DNA from 2 places in the Streptomyces sp. NPDC008092 genome. Region 2 is predicted to be linked to the other one. Evidence: riboswitches for the same ligand, from Rfam matches in the RefSeq annotation. Region 2 holds a riboswitch; the other holds the start of a gene.

What was found. Region 2 has a riboswitch for cobalamin ahead of metE (5-methyltetrahydropteroyltriglutamate--homocysteine S-methyltransferase). Riboswitches for the same ligand answer to the same signal wherever they lie in the genome.
Region 1: it holds a riboswitch for cobalamin, as region 2 does, so the genes downstream of both, ACFZB3_RS06420 (CbtB-domain containing protein) here and metE (5-methyltetrahydropteroyltriglutamate--homocysteine S-methyltransferase) in region 2, are expected to answer to the same signal.

What each region holds. Positions count from the first base shown of each region.
Region 1 is NZ_JBIBHY010000002.1:340,243-345,029, reverse strand. Features, by position in the region: gene pgm (phosphoglucomutase (alpha-D-glucose-1,6-bisphosphate-dependent)) at 1-1,244, opposite strand, end outside; gene ACFZB3_RS06430 (barstar family protein) at 1,365-1,751, opposite strand; gene ACFZB3_RS06425 (CbtA family protein) at 1,880-2,635, opposite strand; gene ACFZB3_RS06420 (CbtB-domain containing protein) at 2,658-2,879, opposite strand; cobalamin riboswitch at 2,916-3,057, opposite strand; gene ACFZB3_RS06415 (3-hydroxyisobutyryl-CoA hydrolase) at 3,125-4,180, opposite strand; gene ACFZB3_RS06410 (VOC family protein) at 4,439-4,787, opposite strand, start outside.
Region 2 is NZ_JBIBHY010000013.1:54,060-58,846, reverse strand. Features, by position in the region: gene ACFZB3_RS35695 (fumarylacetoacetate hydrolase family protein) at 1-376, opposite strand, end outside; gene ACFZB3_RS35690 (IclR family transcriptional regulator C-terminal domain-containing protein) at 451-1,179, shown strand; gene ACFZB3_RS35685 (aminotransferase class IV) at 1,222-2,028, opposite strand; cobalamin riboswitch at 2,367-2,583, shown strand; gene metE (5-methyltetrahydropteroyltriglutamate--homocysteine S-methyltransferase) at 2,754-4,787, shown strand, end outside.

The DNA.
Region 1 (4,787 bases), on a different contig from region 2:
AGCAGGATGCCGTCCTTGTCGGTCGTCCAGACCGAGCCGTCACGGCGCAGGAAGGAGGCGCCGGCCGACTCCTCGCCGCCGAACCCGATCGCCCCGCTGACCAGTCCGTCCACGAACCACTTGAACCCGACCGGGACCTCGACCAGTCGGCGGCCGAGGTCGGCGGCGACCCGGTCGATCATCGAGGACGAGACGAGGGTCTTGCCGATGCCCGCACCCGCCGCCCACCGCTCGCGGTGGCGGTAGAGGTAGGAGATGGCGACGGCGAGGTAGTGGTTGGGGTTCATCAGGCCGGCGTCGCGGGTGACGATGCCGTGCCGGTCGGCGTCGGCGTCGTTGCCGGTGGCGACGCGGAACTCGTCCCGCTTCTCGATGAGCGAGGCCATCGCGTACGGCGACGAGCAGTCCATGCGGATCTTGCCGTCCCAGTCCAGCGTCATGAACCGCCAGGTGGGGTCGGTGTACGGGTTGACCACGGTGAGGTCGAGCCCGTGCCGTTCGGCGATCCGGCCCCAGTAGGCGACGGAGGCGCCGCCGAGCGGGTCGGCGCCGATGCGCAGTCCGGAGGCCCGGACCGCGTCCATGTCGAGGACGCTGGGCAGGTCGTCGACGTAGACGCCCATGAAGTCGTACCGGCCGGTGGCCGGCGCGGCGAGCGCGCGCTCGTACGGGATGCGCTGCACGTCCTTCATCCCGCCCGCGATGATCTCGTTGGCGCGGTCCTGGATCCAGGAGGTGGCGTCGGACGCGGCGGGGCCGCCGCTGGGCGGGTTGTACTTGAAGCCGCCGTCGGCGGGCGGGTTGTGCGAGGGGGTGACCACGACGCCGTCCGCGAGGCCGGTGGTGCGGCCCCGGTTGTGGGTGAGGATGGCGTGCGAGACGGCGGGGGTCGGGGTGTAGCCGTCGGCGCTGTCGACGAGCACGGTGACGCCGTTGGCCGCGAAGACCTCCAGGGCGGTGACCTTGGCCGGCTCCGACAGGGCGTGGGTGTCGGCTCCGAGGAAGAGGGGGCCGTCGGTGCCCTGGCCGCTCCGGTACTCGCAGATGGCCTGGCTGGTGGCGGCGATGTGGTCCTCGTTGAACGCGGTCGCCAGTGACGATCCGCGGTGTCCCGAGGTGCCGAACGCCACCCGCTGGCCCGGGTCGGACGGGTCGGGGTGCAGTGCGTAGTAGGCCGTGACCAGCCGGGCCACGTCGACGAGGTCCTCCGGAGCCGCCGGCCGGCCCGCTCGCTCATGCGGCATGAGTCCACTTCCTCCGCAGTCGTTGATCGATCGCTCGCCGCCCATCTTTCCTTGTCAGCGGCCCCGGACGCGAGTGCGGCACCGGCCGCGCGCCGAAGACACGGCGGGTTCACGGCGAGTTCACAGCAGTCGTACCGTCTCCGGGGCCCGCTCCTCGAAGATCTCGACCAGCCAGTCGAAGACGGTGGCCCCGCGTCCGGCGCGGGCCTCGGCCAGCTCCGCCGCCACGGCGGCACGGTTGGTCGGGTGGCAGCGGGTGAGCCGGATCTCCAGCTGGCGGGCGGTCTCCGCGTGGCCGAGGTGCGCGCGGGAGGTCTCGTGGTCGCGCCACTCGAAGACGAAGTCGCCGTCGTCGGGCGTGCCGAAGCCGCCCCTGAGGCAGTCGACGAACGCGTCGAGGTTGCGGCCGAAGTAGCCGCCGGGTCCGTTGACCGCCTCCCCGACGACCTGCCAGAAGTCCTCCAGGGTGCGGATCGCGGTGCCGTCCAGTACATAAGTCGCCGTCACGGCCGCAGGATACGGCCGGCGGCCCGCGTACACCGGTGAACGCCCGAGGGCCCCCGGACGGTTCCGGGGGCCCTCGGGTGTCGTTCGGTGTGCCGATCGGTCTACCGGTCGGTGTGCCGTGCCGCGGGTCAGTGCGGTGCGGGCACCCTGCGCGCGGCGGCCGGCGCCTTCGCCGGCTTCGGGTTGAGGACGCGCTCGGCCAACTCGCCGAACAGCAGGCCGAATCCACCCCACAGCACCGCCTGGATGGCGAGCGCCGAGAGCCGGAACCGCCACAGCAGGGTGGCCGGGAAGTCCGCCGGCACCTCGTTGACGACCGGCAGGAACTGGTACGCCAGCCCGATGACCACGCCGAACGCGGCCACCGCGAGCACGGTCGCCCACCAGGTGCCCAGCCGCGGCTGGAGCCGCTTGCCGAGGATGGTGGCGGCCACCGCGAGGAGCACGCTGAGCAGCATCATCAGGAAGTACAGCGTGGTCCGTTTGCCGATGGTGTCCGGGTCGCCCACCGACGGCGGGTTGGCCGGGTACTTCAGGAACGGCACCACGTACACGGCGACCAGGGCGCAGCCGGACAGCAGCAGCGCCGTCGCCCGCGGCGAGAAGCGGCCGACGCGGCCGAGGGCGAAGGAGAAGGCCAGGGCGGCGATGCCCCCGAAGGCGACCCCGTAGACGAGGACGCCGGTGGCCAGGCCGGCGGTGGACTGCAGGGAGCGGGAGACGACCTCCATCTCGTGCTCGTGCGAGTGGGCGTCCTCGAAGCTGATCGCCTTGTCGACGTTCGGCTCACCGAGTACGTAGGCGACGACGAGGGCGAGCAGGCCAGCGGCCAGGCCGGCGAGCATGCCCCGCACCAGGAGGTTGCGAACCGTTGCGGAGTTCATGGGTGGTACGGCGTCCCTCGTGTCAGTGGCAGGGGAAGCCGAGCAGGTGGCGGGCGTCGTGCACCCACTCGTGGACGTCCGTGCCGCTGAACACGGAGGTGGCGCCCTGTTCGGCGCCGACGAAGTAGAGCAGGACCAGCATCAGGATGCCGAAGAAGACCGCCCAGGGAGCTATCGCGGACAGCGGCAGCTTGGCGGGGACGGCGGGGGTGTTGGCTGTCGGCGGAGCGACGGTCTGCGCCATGGCAGGACCTCCTCTGGGAGTTCGCGTCCCATCTCGGTGGTGCACAGGACGACGGCCACGGGTCTGACTCACGAGCGGCCCGGGGGCTCTCGCATACAGTGGCGCGACCGTTCCGGATTCCCACCGGGTTCCGTCTCGCCGTCGTCGATATCGGACAGACCGTACCGCGTGTCAGGAGCACGGCCAAGACCGCGTCACCAGGCGTGATCTTCGTCTCGCGCCTGGTGGACGGCGGTTGGGGCGGGTCAGACGGGTGGGGCGAGGCCGAGTTCGCGTTCGCCGAGCGGGGCGAAGAAGCGGTCCACGTCGGCGTCGGTGACCCCGGCGAGGGTGGCCGGGGACCAGTGCGGGGTGCGGTCCTTGTCGACGACCTGGGCGCGGATGCCCTCCACCAGGTCATGGGTGGCGAGGGTCGCGCAGGAGACGCGGTACTCCTGGTCCAGGACCCGCTCCAGCGAACCGAGTTGCCGGGCCCGGCGCAGCGCCGCCAGCGTGACCTTCAGGGCGGTGGGGGACCTGGTGAGCAGGGTGTCCGCCGCCTCCTTCGCCGCCGGGTCGCCGTGTGCGAACAGCCGCTGGACGATCTCCTCGACGGTGTCGGCCGCGTAGCAGGCGTCGATCCACGCCCGCTGCCCGGCCAACTCCCCGTCGGGCGCCTGCCGTACCTGCCGGGCGAGTGCTTCGGGCACGGGCAGGCCGGCGAGGTCGGCGACGAACGCGGGGATCGAGCCGGACGGCAGGTAGTGGTCGGCGAGTCCGCAGAGCATGGCGTCGGCGGCGCCGATCCGGGCGCCGGTCAGGGCGAGATGGGTGCCGAGTTCGCCGGGCGCGCGGCCGAGCAGATACGTGCCGCCGACGTCGGGCACGAAGCCGATGCCGGTCTCCGGCATGGCGATCCGCGACCGCTCGGTGGCGATCCGGACGCGGCCGTGTGCCGAGACACCGACCCCGCCGCCCATCACGATGCCGTCCATGAGCGCGACATACGGCTTCGGGTACCGGGCGATGCGGGCGTTGAGCCGGTACTCGTCCCGCCAGAACGCGGCCGCCGCCGACCCGTCGCCGTCCCGGGCGTCGTCGTGGACGGCGCGGATGTCCCCGCCCGCGCACAGGCCGCGCTCCCCCGCGCCGGTGATGACGACGGTCTGCACGGCCGGGTCCCGCTCCCATGCCGTGAGCGCCTCGTCGATGCGGCGCACCATGGCGTGCGAGAGCGCGTTGATGGCCTTCGGCCGGTTGAGCGTGATGTGCGCGGCCCGTCCGCGGACGTGCAGCAGGACGTGTTCGTCGGCGCCGGTCATCCGGACACCTCCGCCGGGCCGCGGGCCACGATGAGGCGCATGATCTCGTCGGTTCCTTCCGGGAGCGGGTGGACGCGTGGTCGGGGACGATCTTCTCGTGACCGTTGCGTCCACGGCACGCCGACCCGTCGGAGGGCGTCCCGGGCCCTGCGGGACAGCCCCCGGGGGCGGCGGCCGACGGCGCCGAGGAAGCGGAGTCCGCTGCGGGAGCGGTACGGGGACACGCCGACCGCCTCGTGCCGGGTGACGGTCCGGGCGTCAGTCGTCGGGGATGCCGGCACCGCTGAGCGCGGGGACGGTCTTCTCCGGGTGGAGCAGGGAGCGGGCGCCGAGGCGGAACTGGCCGAGCCTGTCGAGGATGGTCCGGCCGACCGGGGTGTGGCCCCAGATGCTGATGCCCTGGTGGGTGCCGGGTTCCCAGGTGGACTCGTCGATGACGAGGGGGTTCCAGCCGACCTCCCACTCGAAGCCCGAGGGGGTGCGGGCGTAGTAGGAGAGTTCCTTGTCGTTGGTGTGCTGCCCGACGGACAGGGCCATGTCGAAGCCGAGTTCGTGGACACGTCGGTAGCTGCGGGCCAGGTCGTCCAGGGAGGCGGCCTGGATGTTC
Region 2 (4,787 bases):
GGTCGGCGACGGTCGGGTCGCGGTGCGGCAGGTCGGCGGCGAGGACCAGGGCAACCTCGGCCTCGACCTTGGGCTGGAGCAGCCGGCCGGCCGCGACCGGCTCGCCCTCGGCGACCGCCATGTCCGCGAAGAGGGCCCCGAAGTCGGGCTGCCCGACCCCGAGCTGGCGCTGCACGGCGGGCGAGGTCAGCCCGATCTTGCGGCCCACGAGCCGGCGGCCGGCGGCCATCCCCCGCTCGACGTGCAGCCGCTGCACCGCGTACGCGGTCTCGATGTCGCCCTCGGGGAGGAGGGCGCGGACGGGCGCGCACGGGGTGCCGGTGCGGGTGGCTTCGTCGAGGACGTCGGCCACCTTGGTGACGAGGTCAGGGCTCATGCCGACAGGTATAGGCGGGCGCCGGGAAACCCGGCAAAATATGTTCCGTGGCACGGAACAGCGATCAGGGGAACATGCTCGACAAGGCGGTGGCGGTCCTGGACTGCTTCCGTCCGGGAGGCGGCGCGTTCCGCCTCACGGAACTCACCGAACGCTCGAAGCTGCCCAAGACCACCGTGTTCCGGCTCTGCGCCGACCTGGTCAGGCTCGGCCTGCTGGAACGGGACGCGGACACCTACCGGCTGGGCGGCGCCCTCTTCGAGCTGGGGTCGCTGGTGCCGCGCCGGCAGGATCTGCGGGAGGCCGCGCTGCCGTTCCTCCAGGACCTGTTCGAGGCCACCCACGAGACCGTGCACCTCGGGGTGCGCGAGGGCCACGAGGTGGTCTACGTGGAGCGCATCCACGGCCACGACGCGCTGCGGCTGCCGTCCCGGATCGGCGGCCGGCTCCCGCTGACCTGCACCGGGGTCGGCAAGGCCCTGCTGGCGTTCTCGGGCGCCGACCTGGTCGAGGAGGTGCTGGCCGCACCGCTCCCCCGCCTCACCCCGCACTCGGTCACGGACCCCGGCCGGCTGCGTACGGCCGTCGAACAGGCCCAGGTCGCGGGCCTCGCCTACGAGGAGGAAGAGGCCGCGCCGGGGGTCAGCTGCATCGCGGCCCCCGTCTTCGCCGGGCCCACGGCGGTCGCGGCGCTCTCGGTGGCCGTACCGTGCGGCCGCTTCCGCCCGGCACAGCTGGCCCCGGCGGTACGGACGGCGGCCCTGGGCCTCTCCCGGGCGCTGCGCGGGGCCGGCAGACCCTGAGCGGTCGGCAGCCGGCGCATCGCGGCACGTCCGGCGGGGTGCTCAGACGGTCTGCCAGGGGTTGGTCTCGTAGCAGTCCACGAGCAGGTCCGTGACGGCCGGGGCGACGGCCAGCGCGGTCCCGTCGATGCTCGCCACCGGCAGGACCGGCGAGATCGAGTTCGCCAGGAAGGCGGAGCAGGCCGAGGAGCCGGACGCGCCGGCCACGAGGTCCCCGAGCCGGATCTCACGCCGCTCGGACGGGATGCCCTTGGCGTCCAGTCCCCGCTGCAGCAACTGCATCGTGATGCCGGGCAGCATGGCGGCCTCGGGCCAGATCACCCGCTCCCCGTCGTGGAAGCCGATGTTGGAGACCGACGCCTCGCTGATCCGGCCGTACCGGTCGGTGAAGAGCGCGTCGTCGTACCCGGCGAGCACCGCCTGCCGCCGACGGAGCGTGAGCCCGAACGTCCCGGCGTGCTTGACGTGCGGCAGGTCCCGCTCGTACTCGACCGCGCACAGCCGCACCGGTCCGGGCTGCGCCTCCGCCGGCGCGCTCGTCACCACGGCCAGGTCGGGCTCGACGAGTTCGCCGCGCACCACGTCACCGAGCCTTCCGGTGAAGGCCGTCACCCGGACCGACACCGCGTCCGGGCCCCCGGCGAGGGCGTGCCGCACGCAGTCCCGGACCCGTTGGGCGTCCAGCCCCCTGCCGAACAACTGACGGGCGCTCCCGTCCAGCCGCGCCAGGTGCAGATCCAGCCCCCGGACCGCGCCGTCCCGCACCTGCATCGAGGTGAAATGCGCGTAGTTGACCCGCGCGAGCAGCTTCAGATCCTCGCTGTCCGCTTCCGCCCCGTTGACCTCCACGCGGTCGATGGCGATCCCCCCTCCCGCCGTTGCCCACGGCCCGGCGGCCGTGCCCGGCCACGTTAGGCGCACGCAAGGCCGGTTCGAAAGCGAGCCGGTTCGGAAGCGAGCCAGTTTGGAGGCAGGCCGGTTCGGAAGCGAGCCAGTTCGGAGGCAGGCCGGTTCGGAAGCGAGCCAGTTCGGAGGCAGGCCGGTTCGGAAGCGAGCCAGTTCGGAGGCAGGCCGGTTCGGAGGCAGGCCGATTCGGAAGCGAGCCGGACCGGAAGCCGGCCGGACCGAAAGCGAGGCGGACCGACTTCCGCGACGACGGCCACCCCCGTAGCGCCCTCGGGGCGCGTTAAGCTGGCCGTGCAGCTGGTTCGTCCCCTCCGCCAGACGGGACGTCGCAAGAGGGAACCCGGTGGGAATCCGGGACTGCCCCGCAGCGGTGAGCGGGAACGACCGCCGTCATACGCACTGGATCCACCGGGTCCGGGAAGCGACGGCCAGTAGGTGTCCTCCGGAGGGAGGGCGTGCCCGCGAGTCCGAAGACCTGCCATCTGCCCGTGCGCGGACCACTCGTGCGCGGACATCCCGGTGACCTCGTGGGCGGGTCGGCGTGCATATCGGACGGACGGTCGCGTACTCGTTCACGGCGTACGACCGTTGCCGTCCGGTTCGTCACCCCTTCGCGCTCTCGTCCCGTCACCGGGATCTCAGGGAATCGTCTCGCGAAGGAGATCTCCGTGACAGCCAAGTCCGCAGCCGCGGCAGCCCGGGCCACCGTGTACGGCTACCCCCGTCAGGGGCCGGCCCGGGAACTGAAGAAGGCGATCGAGAGCTACTGGAAGGGCCGGGTCACCGCCGACGCCCTGCGGGCCGCCGCCGCCGGGCTGCGCCGCTCCACCTGGCGGCAGCTCGCCGAGGCCGGCCTCCACGAGGTGCCGACCGGCGACTTCTCGTACTACGACCACGTCCTCGACACCACCGTGATGGTCGGCGCCGTCCCCGAGCGGCACCGCGCCGCCGTCGAAGCCGATGCCCTGGACGGCTACTTCGCCATGGCCCGCGGTACGCAGGACATCGCGCCGCTGGAGATGACGAAGTGGTTCGACACCAACTACCACTACCTGGTGCCGGAGCTGGGCCCGGACACCGTCTTCGCCGCGAACTCCGCCAAGCAGGTGGACGAGTTGACGGAGGCGCTGGACCTCGGGCTCGCCGCCCGGCCGGTGCTGGTCGGCCCGGTCACCTATCTGCTGCTCGCCAAGCCGACGCCCGGCGCGCCCGCCGGCTTCGACCCGCTCACCCTCCTCGACCGGCTGCTCCCGGTGTACGCCGAGGTGCTCGCCGACCTGCGGGCGGCCGGCGCCGAGTGGGTGCAGCTCGACGAGCCCGCGCTGGTCCAGGACCGCACCCCGGCCGAACTGAACGCCGCCGCCCGCGCCTACCGGGATCTCGGCGCCCGCACCGACCGGCCGAAGCTCCTGGTCGCCTCCTACTTCGACCGGCTCGGCGAGGCCCTGCCGGTGCTGGCCAAGGCCCCGGTCGAAGGGCTCGCCCTCGACTTCACCGGGGCGGCGGCCGCCAACCTGGACGCCCTGGCCGCCGTCGGCGGGCTGCCCGGCAGGCGGCTGGTAGCCGGTGTGGTCGACGGCCGGAACATCTGGGTCAACGACCTGTCGGCGTCCCTCACCACCCTCGGCACCCTGCTGGGCCTCGCCGGCCGGGTCGACGTCGCCGCCTCCTGCTCCCTCCTCCACGTGCCGCTGGACACCGCCGCCGAGCGGGACATCGAACCGCAGATCCTGCGCTGGCTGGCCTTCGCGAAGCAGAAGACGGCCGAGATCGCGACCCTCGCCAGGGGCCTCGCCCAGGGCCCCGACACCATCGCCGCCGAACTCGCCGCCAACCGCGCCGACCTGGCCTCCCGAGCGGGTTCACCGATCACCCGTGATCCCGCCGTCCGTGCCCGCTGCGCCACCGTCACCCCGGCCGACGCCCGCCGCGCCCAGCCGTACCCCGACCGCGCCGCCGCCCAACGCGCGCACCTGCGGCTGCCGTTGCTGCCCACGACGACCATCGGTTCGTTCCCGCAGACCGGCGAACTGCGGGCCGCACGGGCGGACCTGCGGGCGGGCCGGACCGACACGGCCGGTTACGAGGCGCGGCTGCGGGCCGAGATCCAGGAGGTGGTCGCCTTCCAGGAGAAGGCGGGCCTGGACGTCCTGGTGCACGGCGAACCCGAACGCAACGACATGGTCCAGTACTTCGCGGAGCAGCTGACCGGGTACCTGGCCACCCGGCACGGCTGGGTCCAGTCGTACGGCACCCGGTACGTACGCCCGCCGGTGCTGGCCGGCGACATCTCCCGTCCCGAGCCGATGACGGTGCGCTGGACGTCGTACGCCCAGTCCCTCACCGACCGTCCGGTCAAGGGCATGCTGACCGGGCCGGTGACCATGCTGGCCTGGTCGTTCGTCCGTGACGACCAGCCGCTCGGCGACACCGCCCGCCAGGTCGCCCTCGCCCTGCGCGACGAGGTGGACGACCTGGAGGCGGCCGGGACCTCGGTGATCCAGGTGGACGAGCCCGCGCTGCGCGAGACCCTGCCGCTGCGGGCCGCCGACCGTCCCGGGTACCTGGCGTGGGCGACGGAGGCGTTCCGGCTCACCACCTCCGGAGTCCGTCCGGAGACGCAGATCCACACGCACATGTGCTACGCCGAGTTCGGCGACATCGTGCAGGCCATCGACGACCTCGACGCGGACGTCATCAGC